3 regions of the Roseitalea sp. genome follow, and region 1 is predicted to be linked to each of the others. Evidence: riboswitches for the same ligand, from Rfam matches in the RefSeq annotation. Region 1 holds a riboswitch; each other region holds the start of a gene.

Region 1 (4,204 bases):
CGTATGCGCGGTTCGCCGCCGCCGGCGCGAGGCTGGCCGTCGGCTCGTCGGCCACGAAGATGGGCGCTTCGGCGACCAGCGTGGCGGCAAGGGCGACAAGTTGCTTTTCGCCGCCCGACAATGTCGAGGTGCGCCGCGTCCGCCAGTGCGCCGGCAAGCCGACCTGCGCCATCACCGCCTCGACGCGCCGTGCGATCTCATCATCCGGCATGGCGCGGTTTTCGAGCGCGAAGGCGATCTCGTCCTCCACGCACAGGCCGGTGAGCGTGCGGTCGGCGTCCTGGAAGAACTGGGCGACCGTGTCGGCCCAGCCGGCCGGGCTTCGGTCCGCAACGCACCGGCCGTCGAGGCGGACATGGCCAGTGACCGCCGCCGGCACCGATTGCGGCACGATGCCGGTCAGCGTCTGCAGAAGGGTCGACTTGCCCGAGCCGGACGGTCCGAGCACAAGCATGCGCTCGCCGGGCCGGACCGCAAGCGACACAGGGCCGACCGCCGCGCGCCGCGCGTAGGGATAGCGCACCGTGACGCGATCCCACCACGCAAGCGGCACGGGCCCGGCAACGTCAAGCGGCGGCCGTCGCGCGACGGTCATGATCGATCCTGAGGCCGGACAGAACGCCGGTCCTGTAGAGGGCGTTGACGACGATCCAGGCGAGCAGGCCGCCCAGCAGCGCGCCCGACAGGCAGCGCAGCGTGAACATGACCACCAGCAGCGTCGGCGCCAGATCGCCATAGTCGAAGCGGATCCACGTATAGATGAAGGAGAACACCGCCGCGCCGACGCCGGCCGCCATCAGCACCGGCAGCGAGTAGCGCTTCCATCGCGTGGCCGCGAAGACAGCCTCGGCGCCCGCCCCCTGGACCAGCCCCGAGAGCAGCAGGATCAAGCCGGCAGGCGAGCCGAGCAGGACCTGGGTGGCCGCCGCCAGCACCTCGGAGGTCAGGGCAACGCCCGGCTTGCGGATGATCGCCGCCGCGATCATCGAGACGATGAACCAGAAGCCCATGACCACATCCATGGTGACCGGGCCGAACACGGCCTGGGCGATGAGCCACACTTGCACCCAGGCCAGATAGAGAACGCCGAAGACCGCGCCGAGGACGGCAATGATCAGCGTTTCGCGCAAGGTCCAAAGATTGCTTCCGGTCATGGCATGCCCCTTTCGTGAGGAAGTTGGGGGAACAAGAGCGCCGCAACGCACGACGCGCGTTCAGGGACGGGTCGGGCTGTTGGCCGATACCGTTACGTCGAGCGCGACATGGCCGCTCGCCGGACCGAAGCGGACGAACGCCTCGCCCAGCGCGGCGAACACCGCGCCGGCGTCGCCACAGAGCCTGGTGCAGAAGTTCTTGGACCGGTCGAAGACGCCAGAGCCCTTCAGAAAGCCGATACACCCATAGATCTCGTCCATATGATGGTCGGCGCCGAGCGGATAGAGCGAGAACTGGCAGGCGACGTGCCGCCCCGTCCGGGGTGCCGCCCTGACCGCTTCCAGGGCAGCGGCGGCGCGCCGTTCGAGCGGCTCGTCCGACATCCGGCCCGCGATCGGCGTGCAGATCGGATCGTCCGGCTCGCCGGGACAGCCGCGCGAGACGGCCGCCGACAAGACGCAATGGGCGTCCGTCGCGGCGGCGGAGACGAACAGGTCGCGCATGGCGGCAAACAGCATCTGCGGCGGTCCGACCACCAGGGTGGAGATATCGTCTGTCTCGATCCGCAGATGGTCGCGATGAGGATCGAGCGCCTTGAGCGCGCCCGTGATGATGCCGACGAAATCGTCGGACATGGGGTACAGGGACACTTGTGCGCCGGAAAACATGGCTCGCCTCGCTCCGCTGGCATTATCCAGATCAGCTTGAGGGTCCGCAGGCTTGCGCGCCGCATCTCAGCCCCGGCATCACGGGGCACCCCTGTCGACAGATCACTGTTAGCGGGCGCGGGCGGCCTTGTAAACGCCCGACGGCCGCGCCCGGCACGCGGCCGCGCAGACGAGCGGTTCGACGCAGCGTGGGGCGCGGGCGAGCGCGGTCAGAAGTCGATCCGGAGCTTGCGCACCAGCCCCAGCCGGAAGCGATACTGGTCGCGGCTGCCCAGGGCCGTGACGGGCGAGGCGCCCGCATCACCGGTCAGCCGCTCATAGGCGGCAAGCCCCTCGACCGCCCATCCGGCGCTGACGTCGTAGCGCACGCCCGTCTCAACGCCCCAGGATTTGATACCCGCATCGGCATCGAAGGCGGCGAACCCCGCCGTTCCGGCGGGCACGCTGAAATAGGTGTCGACATAGGTCGCATCCGCATAGGAGAGTCGGGGGCCGGCATGGACTTTCAGGCCCGGACGCGGTCTGACGACGACATCGGCGCCCGCTTCGCCGGTCCAGCCCTCATGGCCGCCAAACCCGCGCCGCAGGCTGGCGTGGAGGCGGAAATGGTCAGCCTCGTAGCCGGCTTCGAGCCCGAACTCGATCGCCAGATCGACATCGGCAAGACCGGTCAGGGCCGGCGTGTCGGCGGCGGTGCGTTCACCGCGAACGGCAAAGGACGGCCCGATCGAAACCCCGCCCTTGCGGCCGCCGAGCTGGAAACCGTTTGGCAGTGTAAGGCGCTTGATGCGAACGATCGGATAGGGCGTGACCAGGATCTGCGAAGCGCCCTCGTAGCGCGGCGCGAACTGGCCACCGCCTCCAAGTTCCAGATCGATTCCCGGTCGCTCCTGCGCCAGGCCGGGCGCGGCCGCTGCGAACATGGCGAGGACAAGGGCGGCGCAGGCGCCGGAGACGTGCTTGAACATGGTGCTGATTTCCTTGTCGGACGCTTGCGGGAACAAAGACGGTGGTCGGTCGATTCCGTCAAGCCGTCTACGCAGCAGAACCGGTTCGGATGACGAGATCGCTCAAATGCCTCGGGCCTCGACTGAAGCAGGACATGGTTTACAAACGGTTCATCATGGCGCGCACAGATGCCGCCATGGATTTGCCTACATATGCAGCGGCTTGCCCGTCGCCGCCGCAAGCGCCGCCTCGCGCACCACCTCGCTCATGGTCGGGTGGGCATGGCAGGTGCGCGCCAGGTCCTCCGACGAGCCGCCGAACTCCATCAGAACCGCGCATTCATGGATCAGATCGCCCGCGCCCTTGCCGACGATGTGCGCGCCGAGCACCCGGTCGGTCGCCTTGTCGGCCAGGATCTTGACGAAACCGTCGGTCGCCAGCGTGGCGCGCGCGCGACCATTGACGCTGAAGGGAAACTTGCCGACCGTGTAGTCGACGCCGTCGGCCTTGAGCTCCTCCTCGGTCTTGCCAAGCGAGGCCACTTCCGGTTCGGTGTAGACGACATTGGGGATCACGTCATAGTTCACGTGCCCGGCCCGGCCGGCGATGCGCTCGGCCACCGCCATGCCCTCGTCCTCGGCCTTGTGGGCCAGCATCGGCCCCTTGACCACATCGCCGACCGCCCAGATGCCGTGCACCGAGGTCTGCCAGTGCTCGTTGATCTCGACCCGGCCGCGATCGTCCATGACGACGCCGGCCTTGGCCAGCCCCAGCCCTTCCGTGTAAGGCTTGCGCCCCGTGGCGACCAGAACGACATCGGCGTCGAGCGTTTCGGTGTTCCCGCCCTTGACCGGCTCGTAGGTGACATGGCCGCCCCTGCCGGCCTTGCGCACGTCGGTCACCCTTGCGCCGAGCTTGAAGGTCAGGCCCTGCCTGGCAAGCATTTTCTGGAACTGGCGCGCGACGTCCCCGTCCATGCCGCCCAGGATCGTGTCCAGATATTCGATCACGGTGACCTCGGCGCCGAGCCGCGACCAGACCGAACCCAATTCCAGACCGATCACGCCGCCGCCCACGACGATCATCTTGCCCGGCACCTTGCCCAGCGACAGCGCGCCCTCCGACGAGACGATCACCTTTTCGTCGAACGCGACATCGACGCCGGGAATACCGGCGACATCCGAGCCGGTGGCGATGACGATGTGCCTTGTGTCGATCTCGGTGGGCTCGCCTTCGCCGGGCGTCACCTTGACCTTGCCCTCGCCGAGGATCGAACCGGTGCCGCGATGGACGTCGATCCTGTTCTTCTTCATCAGAAAATCGACGCCGTCGACATTGGATTTCACGGTGGCGTCCTTGTGCGCCATCATCGCCTTGAGATCGAGCTTGGGCTTGCCCACATCGACGCCGAGCGCCTTGTGGCCGTGGCCCGC
Region 2 (4,204 bases), on a different contig from region 1:
CGACGCCGTGCTGGCCGGGGCGGTCGCGCGCGTGGCCGCCGCCAATGACGGCGCCAAGATCACCGTGTTCGAGATCCTGACGGCGGTCATGTTCGTCCTTTTCAGCGAGAACGAGGCGGACGCGGCGGTCATCGAAGTGGGCCTTGGCGGCCGCGCCGACGCGACCAACGTGATCGAGCGGCCCGCCGTCAGCGTCATCATGCCGATCGGTCTCGACCATCAGGCCCATCTCGGCGACACGGTCGGCCTGATCGCCGGCGAGAAGGCAGGCATCATGAAGCCGGGCGTTCCGGTGGTCATCGCCGCCCAGCCCTATGCGGAGGCGCGGGAGGTCCTGGCGGCGCGCGCCGAAGCGCACGGCTGCCCCGCGCGTCTCTATGGCGAGCACTTCATCGCCTTCGAGGAACATGGCCGCTTCGTCTTCCAGGACACCGAGGGCCTTTTGGACCTGCCGCTGCCCGCGCTGCGCGGCCGGCACCAGCTCGCCAATGCGGCTGTGGCGATCGCGGCGCTGCGCGCCGGCGGGTTCGTCATTACCGAAGCGGGCGCCGAGCGGGCGATGCAGGCGGTCGACTGGCCGGCGCGCATGCAGCGGCTTGCAAACGGCCATTTGACGGACATCGCCCCGCAGGGCGCCGAGATATGGCTCGACGGCGGACACAATCCGGACGGGGCGGCCATGGCCGCCGAATTCCTCGCCGCGCGCGAGGAAGAGGTCGAACGGCCCCTGTTCATGATCACGGGGATGCTCGAAGCAAAGGACGCGGCGGGGTATCTGCGCGTGTTCGAGGGGCTGGTCCGGCACGTCTTCACCGTGCCGGTGCCCGACAGCGAGGCCGGCCGCGATCCTGGCATGCTCGCGGGCCAGGCGCGCGAAGCGGGACTTTCGGCGGAACCGATGGACGATGTGGCGTCGGCCCTGCGCCTTATCGCCGAAAGCTGGAACGGGCTCGAACGGCCTCCGCGCATCCTGATCGGCGGCTCGCTCTATCTTGCCGGCGCCGTTCTGCGCGAGAACGGCACGCCACCCGCCTAGAGCGGTTTGTCATCAAGGACACCGTGACGGCTGTCCTTTCCGGAAATCGGTTTGACCAAAGGGGAGCTGGGCTGTAATCGATAATTGAACTGTTGGGGTGCCCGTACGGGCTGAGATGCGGCGACGCAAACCCATTGAACCTGAACCGGTTAGGACCGGCGTAGGAAACAGCACATGGACGCCCATATCCACATCGCTTTTGCCTGCATGCCCGGCCTGGTCCGCACCAGAGGGGTATGCGCATGGTGGCCAACGCACTGACGATGGCCGGCCCGGATTCGGGCGGCCTGATCACCTATGACGCAGCCAGTTTGCGCTTTGGCGGATTTCGCTTCGATGGCGCATCCGACCCCCCGCCAGCCACCACCTTCACCGCGCCGTCTGCGATAGCGCCCGGCGATTTCCTGCCCCGGCCAACGGGCCGTGCTGGCGCGCCGGTCGGGCCTGGCATGCGGCCGAACGGCTTTCGCGACATTGGAACGGGAAGACCAGGCTTCCCGCTCCTGGAGACGGATCCACGAGATTAAGGAGAACTTTCGTGAAACATCTGCTGACTGCCGCCGGCCTCCTGCTGGCGACGCCCGCCATGGCGCAGGACAAGGTGACCCTGCTGCTGGACTGGTTCATCAACCCTGACCATGGTCCGATCATCGTGGCGGAGGAGTTGGGCTATTTCAGCGATCAGGGCCTTGAGGTGGAAATCATCCCGCCCGCCGATCCGTCCGCGCCACCGAAACTGGTGGCGGCGGGTCAGGGCGACATCGCCATAAGCTACCAGCCAAGCCAGCATTTGCAGGTGGCCGAGGGCCTGCCGCTTATCCGGGTCGGCACGCTGATCGCGACACCGCTCAATTGCCTGTTGGTGGTCAAGGATGGCCCGATTCAGGAGATCAGCCAGCTGAAAGGCGGCAGGATCGGCTTCTCGGTCGCCGGGATCGAAGAGGCCGTCCTGACGGCGATGCTGGACCGGCACGGGGTTGGCCTTGATGAGGTGGAGATGGTGAACGTCAACTTCTCGCTTTCGCCTTCGTTGATGTCGGGCCAGGTGGATGCGGTGATCGGCGCCTACCGGAATTTCGAACTGAACCAGATGGAAATCGAAGGTGTCGAAGGCCGCTGCTTCTATGTCGAGGAAGAGGGCGTGCCGACCTATGACGAACTGATCTATGTCACCAATCCCGACCGCATGGACAAGGATCAGATCCGGCGCTTCCTGCGCGCCACGGAACTGGCCACCCAGTATATCGTGAACAACCCCGACAAAAGCTGGGAGCTGTTCAAGAATTATGCACCGGAACTCGATGACGCGCTGAACGCCAAGGCCTGGGTCGACACACTGCCGCGCTTTGCCTTGCGGCCCGAGGCGCTGGACGAAGGCCGTTATGCGCGCTTTGAGCGGTTTCTGGCCGACAGCGGCCTGATCGAAGGCACACGGCCCGTGTCCATGCTCGCCGTCGATCTGGGAGCGGAAGAATGAGTTTCGGTGCGACCTTCACCGCCTGGCGGGACATGACACCCCAATGGTCTGCCTATGCCAAGCACCGCTTCGTACGGGGGCTGGGCGACGGCAGCCTGCCCCGCGCGGCGTTCGTGCACTATCTGCGCCAGGATTACGTCTTCCTGATCCATTTTTCGCGCGCCTGGGCGCTGGCGGTCACCAAGGCCGACACGGTCGAGGAGATGCGGCTTGCGGCGGGCACGGTCAACGGGCTGATCAACGGGGAGATTGCATTGCACATCAAGACCTGCGCCAAAGCGGGTATTGATGAGGCAGATCTGTTTGCCACCGAAGAGCGGCCGGAAAATCTTGCCTACACGCGCTATGTGCTCGATGCCGGCCATTCCGGCGACCTGCTGGATCTGCTGGCGGCACTGGCGCCTTGCGTGATGGGCTATGGCGAGATCGGGGCGGCATTGGCTGCCTCGTCACGCTCGGATACCTATGCCGGCTGGATCGCGACCTATGCCGGCGACGACTATCAGCAGGTATGTCGCGATGTGGGCGCATTGCTTGACGGTGCGGTAGCGCGACGTCTGGGCGATGATCCGCAAACCAGTCCCCGCTGGGCGGCGCTGCACAAACGGTTCGCCACGGCGACAAGGCTGGAAGTGGGCTTCTGGGACATGGGGTTGTCCCCTTGACCGCGCTTTCGCTGTCCGGATCGGCCTCGATCGACGGGGTACCCATTTTCACCGGGATGGATTTGACGCTTGCGCCCGGCCGGTGGACCTGTCTGCTTGGCGCCAGCGGGGTGGGCAAATCCACCGTTCTGCGGCTCTTTGCCGGCTTGGATGATGCGATCGAACTTGACGGCACGATTGAAGGCGCGGGCAATGTCGCGCTGATGGCGCAGGACGATCTGTTGCTGCCTTGGCTGACCGCTTTGGACAATGTCCTGATCGGCGCGCGGCTGCGGGGCGAGGCGCCGGATCCAGCGCGCGGCGCGCAGGTCCTGTCGCGTGTCGGACTTGCCGGTCATGCAGACAAGAAACCGGGCAGCCTTTCGGGCGGGCAACGGCAACGCGTGGCTCTGGCGCGCACGCTGATGGAGGACCGCCCGGTCGTTCTGCTGGATGAGCCTTTCTCCGCGCTCGACGCGCTGACCCGCCTGCAAATGCAGGATCTGACGGCGGAGCTTTTGTCCGGTCGGACCGTGCTTTTGGTGACCCATGATCCCGGCGAGGCGGCGCGGCTCGGACAGACGATCGTGATCATGGCCGCCGATGGCCTGCTGGATGTGCCGGCACCGCCCGGAACCATCCCCCGCCCGGTGGACGGTGCCGATGTGCTGCGAACACAGGCGGACCTTTTGGGCCAACTGAGGAGACAGATATGAACGCGACCGAGTTTCTCAGATCGCAGGTTGCCGAAGAGTGGCGCGCCGCGACGACGCACGCCTTTACCGATGCGCTGGCAGACGGGTCGCTGGATCGCGAAAAAATGGCCGGATACCTGCAACAGGACTACCAGTTCGTCGATGGCTTCGTGCGGCTGCTGGCCTGCGCGGTGGAACACGCGCCCAGCCTTGCCGACGCGGTGCCGGGGGCGCGGTTCCTGGGCCTGATTTGCGGGCCGGAGAACACCTATTTCCTGCGTGCCCTCAAGGCGCTGAACGTGCCGGAAGCCGCCACGCCCGCCCCCGAAACGCAAGCCTTTCAAGCGCTGAT
Region 3 (4,204 bases), on a different contig from region 1:
GGGCATGAGCACCCGGCAGCCGGCATCCACAAGCCGCTTGGCAAGCACCTGATCCTCGGTCGTGTAGGGGAAGACCTTGAAGCCGTCGGCGCACAGCGCCTCGGCGGCCTCCACCAGGCCGAAAGGATCGGGTTGCAGCGTATCGGCGTGACCGATCACTTCGAGCTTGATCCAGTCGGTCTCGAAATATTCGCGCGCCATGCAGGCGGTGGTGATGGCCTCGCGGGCGGTGTGGCAGCCTGCCGTGTTGGGCAGAACATGAATGCCGAGCGCGCGGACGATATCCCAGAAGGCTTGTCCACTCTCACGCTCGCGCCGGAGCGAGACCGTGGCGACCGAGGCACCACTTTCGCGGAAGGCCGCTTCCATCACGGCCGGCGACGGATAGCGCGCCGTGCCGAGCATCATGGGGGTGGTCAGGCGTACGCCATAGAAATCGCGCATGCCTAGCCTCCCTGCATCGCGGTCAGCACTTCCAACCGGTCGCCGGGCGACAGCGCCGTCTCGTCGCGCGCGGCGGCGGGAACGAAGGTCCCGTTGAGCGCCGTGGCAACCCGCTGCTCGCCCCAGCCCAGCATTTGCAGCGCGTCCTCGACCGTGGCGGCCTCGACATCCTGCGGCACGCCGTTCACGTCAATTTTCATGGACGAGATCCCCTTTGTGTCCCTTGGCGAGACAGGCCGCCGCCTGTCGCGCCAAGGCCGGCGCCATGAGATAGCCGTGGCGGAACAGCCCGTTCACATGCAGCACGCGGCCGCGCCGGACGATGCGCGGCACATTGTCGGCAAAGGCCGGCCGCAGGTCGGCGCCCGTCTCGACGATTTCCGCCTCCGCAAAGCGCGGATCGAGCGCATAGGCCGAAGACAACAGCTCCAGCGCCGCACGGGCGGTCACGCCGGACCGATCGGCGCTTTCGATCTGCGTCGCGCCGAGCATGAAAAGCCCGTCCTCGCGCGGGACGACATAGAGCGGATGGCGCGGATGCAGAAGGCGTATGGGGCGGTGCAGCACGATCTCGCGGGAGCGCAGAACTATCATCTCGCCTCGCACCCCGCGCAGATCGCCGAGCGCGTCCCGCGCGGCCAGGCCCCGGCAGTCGATCACGGGGCCGGCAATGTCTTCCGGGCATATGTGTGCCCGTTCGATCGCGACGCCCTTGCCGGCAAGGTGCCCCACCAAATCGGCCAGCGCCCGTCGCGGTTCGATATGGGCTTCGTGCTTGAAGAAAAGTCCGTGCCGGTGGCGGCCTTCCAGTTCGGGCTCCAGCCGGGCGATGCCGGCACCGTCGACCGGTTCGTGCCCCAGGGTGCGGCCGGCGAACGCGTCGAGATCGGCCCGGTCGCGTTCGGGCGCGAGCACCAGCGTGCCGCGTTCGGTCACCTCGGTGACCGCGGCCCAGGCCGCAGCGGCGTCGCGGCCATGGGCGACGACGACCGGCTCTGCCAGCGCGCCCTCGCAGTCCGGCGCCAGCATGCCGCCGGCCCACCATGAACAGCCGTGCCGCTCGGGCGCGCCGGCCCGGTCGACCAAGTGCGGCGTCAGGCCCTGCTCAAGCAGGGCCCAGGCGGCCCAAAGGCCGGCCACGCCCGCGCCGATGACCGTAACGTCAGCCATCGGCCAGCGGGCGTCCGCGCCCCGGCTCGGTCTTGACAGATGTTTCGTGCATCCGGTGAGGATTGAGTCCAGGGTTCTCCATCTCTCCCCTTTCAGGCCGGGGAGACGCGATGACAATCAGGACGTTGGCGCCCGGAAGACGAACATCGCGGACTCCCTACGCCAGCATGATCTGGTTCAGGTTCGAAGGGTGCTTCTCAGAACGCGGCAAGCGCGGACGCCCCTGTCCAACGCTCCAAGGTTTAGGTGGCCCGCTTTGACGTGTCAATGCATTCGCCTCGAAGCGCCTGCGTGACCGATCAGCCGGACAGTCTCGAAGCGAAATCATTTTTAGTATCGTATCGAAATCATAATTTCGCCAAAGAAGTTTGGCATCGCTATCATATACAGTGACCCTCCAAGCTCTCGGGGAAGGACCTCGGCATGGCCAGCCGCGTGATCGCCGAATTGATCCTGCACCTTGGGCGCATCGCGTCGGGCGACGGCCTCGTGGGCGGGTTGACCCCGACACAGTGGACCGGATTGAGATATTTCGCCAGGGCCAACCGTTTCTCGCGCACCCCTTCGGCGTTCGCCGCGTTCCACGGCACGACGCGGGGCACCGCCTCCCAAACCATCAAGGGTCTGGTCGCGGACGGCTATCTGCAACAGGCCCGTTCCGACACCGACGGCCGAAGCGTCAGGCTGGATCCGACGCCGAAAGCCAGGGCGCTTTTGAAGGACGATCCCATCGAGGCCCTGGTGCGAGCCGCGGACGCTCTGCCCCCGGGCGTCCGCGGCAGTTTTTCCGCCGTGCTCCAGCGCTTGCTTGGGAGCGTTGCCTTGCAGGCGGGCAAACCGCTGTTCGGGACCTGTAAAACCTGCGTTTATTTCAGAGGGGACGGTTGCTGCCAGGACGGCGCGGACGCCTATGAATGCGGCTTTTTGAGCGAGCCCCTCGCGGCGGACGAATTGGAGCAGCTCTGCATCAATTTCTCATCCGGCAGGTTCGGGCAGCCGGGTATCGGAACGGCGCGGCGATGACGACGATTCCGCGTGCGGCCGTAGAGGTGAACAATGCACAGATCACCATCGATGCCGAAGTGCTGGCGCCCAGGCTCGGCCTGACGGTCGAAGCGCTGAAGCAGAACATGGCCAAGGGCCTGGTCGTGAGCCTTGCCGAAACCGGCCAGGACGAAGATGCGGGCCGCACGCGCCTGACGTTCCGATATCGCGCGCGGGCCTGGCGCGTCGTGATCGAAGCCGACGGCAGCCTGCTCGAAGACCCGTTGCCGATCGCCGCAGGCAAGCCTGCGAATGATGCGCTCAGCCTCTTCGACCTCGCCAGGGGCGCATCATGACGGCCGTCTCCGAAAACGCTTTGCCGACGACACAATCGCTGGCCGGACGGGCGCGGACACACCTTCAGAGGATCGCGGCGCGCGGTGAGCCGATCACATACAAGGCGCTGGCCGACGCGCTGGACCTTGTCCCTCCGAACACGATCCATCAGCTTACCGAAGCGCTCGAACGGCTGATGCGACAGGACGCGGCCAACGGACACCCCTTCATCGCGGCGCTCGTCATCAGCCGCGCCCGGGGCGGGATGCCGGCGCCCGGCTTTTTCGACATCGCCAAGGAACTGGGGCGCTTCGACGGCGACCCGTCGGGCCCGGACGCGGCGGCGTACCACGGCGCGATGGTCGATGAGGCAATCGCTTTCTGGCGCGGGACCGGCCTTCCGGGAGATGGTAGCGGTGCATGAGCAGTGACATTCCGACATCCGGCAAGCAGGCGCGTTTGCGCCTCGCTCCGGACACCATCACCATGCCGGCGCGCGCGCATATCGTCATCGTGGGGGCAGGTTTCGGCGGGCGCGCAAGCCTTGCCTGCGCTGTTCCGATACCGTGACCGAGGCCAGCTCGCCACGATCGGCCGCAAGGCGGCTGTCATCGCGTTCGGGCGCCTGCGCTTGAAGGGATGGCCCGCGGTCATGGCGTGCTGCGCGCATGGGGGCTCTCCAACGCGCCGCGTTCCGGCCATGCGAGGATGGCATCCATGATGTGGTCCACGAGGGGGCGCGCATCGACCGCGACGGCGACCTCGCAGTTTGCGCGCTTCGCCGGTCGAATGTTCGCCAGCCTGGCGGTGGTCAGATTGCGGAAATCGCAGACCGTCATGCCGCGCGTCAGCCCGTCGCCCGCCTCGATCTCGACCGGGCAGCGCGCATAGGTGATCAGGTCCGGAACGATGAAGGGGACCAGCGCGCACGGATCGTGCAGCGATGCGCTCGACAAGCCGTGGATCTCGTTCAGCCTGTCCCTGAAGAAGCCGAGCAGGGCGCCATAGGTGCGGGCGATGCGGCCGCCCGCGTTCAGCCGCTCGATGTCGCGGGCGGTCAGCCCGACCTGCCGCGTCACATTGAGGCCGACCAGCCAGAGCGGCACGCCGCTCGCAAAGACGATGTCCGCCGCTTCCGGGTCGCACCAGATGTTGAACTCGGCCACGGGCGTGGTGTTTCCGACCTGGGTCGTCCCGCCCATGCAGCTGATGGCGCGCAGCCAGGCGGCAAGGCGCGGCTCCTTGCGCAGGGCCATGGCGACATTGGTCA

Evidence for each region. Region 1 has a riboswitch for thiamine pyrophosphate ahead of AC5E6L_RS01340 (YkoF family thiamine/hydroxymethylpyrimidine-binding protein). Riboswitches for the same ligand answer to the same signal wherever they lie in the genome.
Region 2: linked by a shared signal. The riboswitch ahead of AC5E6L_RS07905 (ABC transporter substrate-binding protein) and the one ahead of AC5E6L_RS01340 (YkoF family thiamine/hydroxymethylpyrimidine-binding protein) in region 1 are both predicted to bind thiamine pyrophosphate.
Region 3: linked by a shared signal. The riboswitch ahead of AC5E6L_RS06130 (FAD-dependent oxidoreductase) and the one ahead of AC5E6L_RS01340 (YkoF family thiamine/hydroxymethylpyrimidine-binding protein) in region 1 are both predicted to bind thiamine pyrophosphate.

The regions. Positions count from the first base shown of each region.
Region 1 covers NZ_CFIFWG010000006.1:21,269-25,472, forward strand. Annotated here, with positions in the region: gene AC5E6L_RS01330 (ABC transporter ATP-binding protein) at 1-595, opposite strand, end outside; gene AC5E6L_RS01335 (ECF transporter S component) at 567-1,154, opposite strand; gene AC5E6L_RS01340 (YkoF family thiamine/hydroxymethylpyrimidine-binding protein) at 1,215-1,823, opposite strand; TPP riboswitch at 1,815-1,926, opposite strand; gene AC5E6L_RS01345 (MipA/OmpV family protein) at 2,033-2,791, opposite strand; gene lpdA (dihydrolipoyl dehydrogenase) at 2,978-4,204, opposite strand, start outside.
Region 2 covers NZ_CFIFWG010000066.1:3,999-8,202, forward strand. Annotated here, with positions in the region: gene AC5E6L_RS07900 (bifunctional folylpolyglutamate synthase/dihydrofolate synthase) at 1-1,036, shown strand, start outside; TPP riboswitch at 1,120-1,220, shown strand; gene AC5E6L_RS07905 (ABC transporter substrate-binding protein) at 1,623-2,513, shown strand; gene tenA (thiaminase II) at 2,510-3,178, shown strand; gene AC5E6L_RS07915 (ABC transporter ATP-binding protein) at 3,175-3,873, shown strand; gene AC5E6L_RS07920 (TenA family protein) at 3,870-4,204, shown strand, end outside.
Region 3 covers NZ_CFIFWG010000045.1:4,516-8,719, reverse strand. Annotated here, with positions in the region: gene AC5E6L_RS06140 (thiazole synthase) at 1-444, opposite strand, end outside; gene thiS (sulfur carrier protein ThiS) at 447-644, opposite strand; gene AC5E6L_RS06130 (FAD-dependent oxidoreductase) at 634-1,614, opposite strand; TPP riboswitch at 1,752-1,849, opposite strand; gene AC5E6L_RS06125 (MarR family winged helix-turn-helix transcriptional regulator) at 2,038-2,637, shown strand; gene AC5E6L_RS06120 (DUF6522 family protein) at 2,634-2,954, shown strand; gene AC5E6L_RS06115 (hypothetical protein) at 2,951-3,358, shown strand; gene AC5E6L_RS06110 (nucleoside hydrolase) at 3,585-4,204, opposite strand, start outside.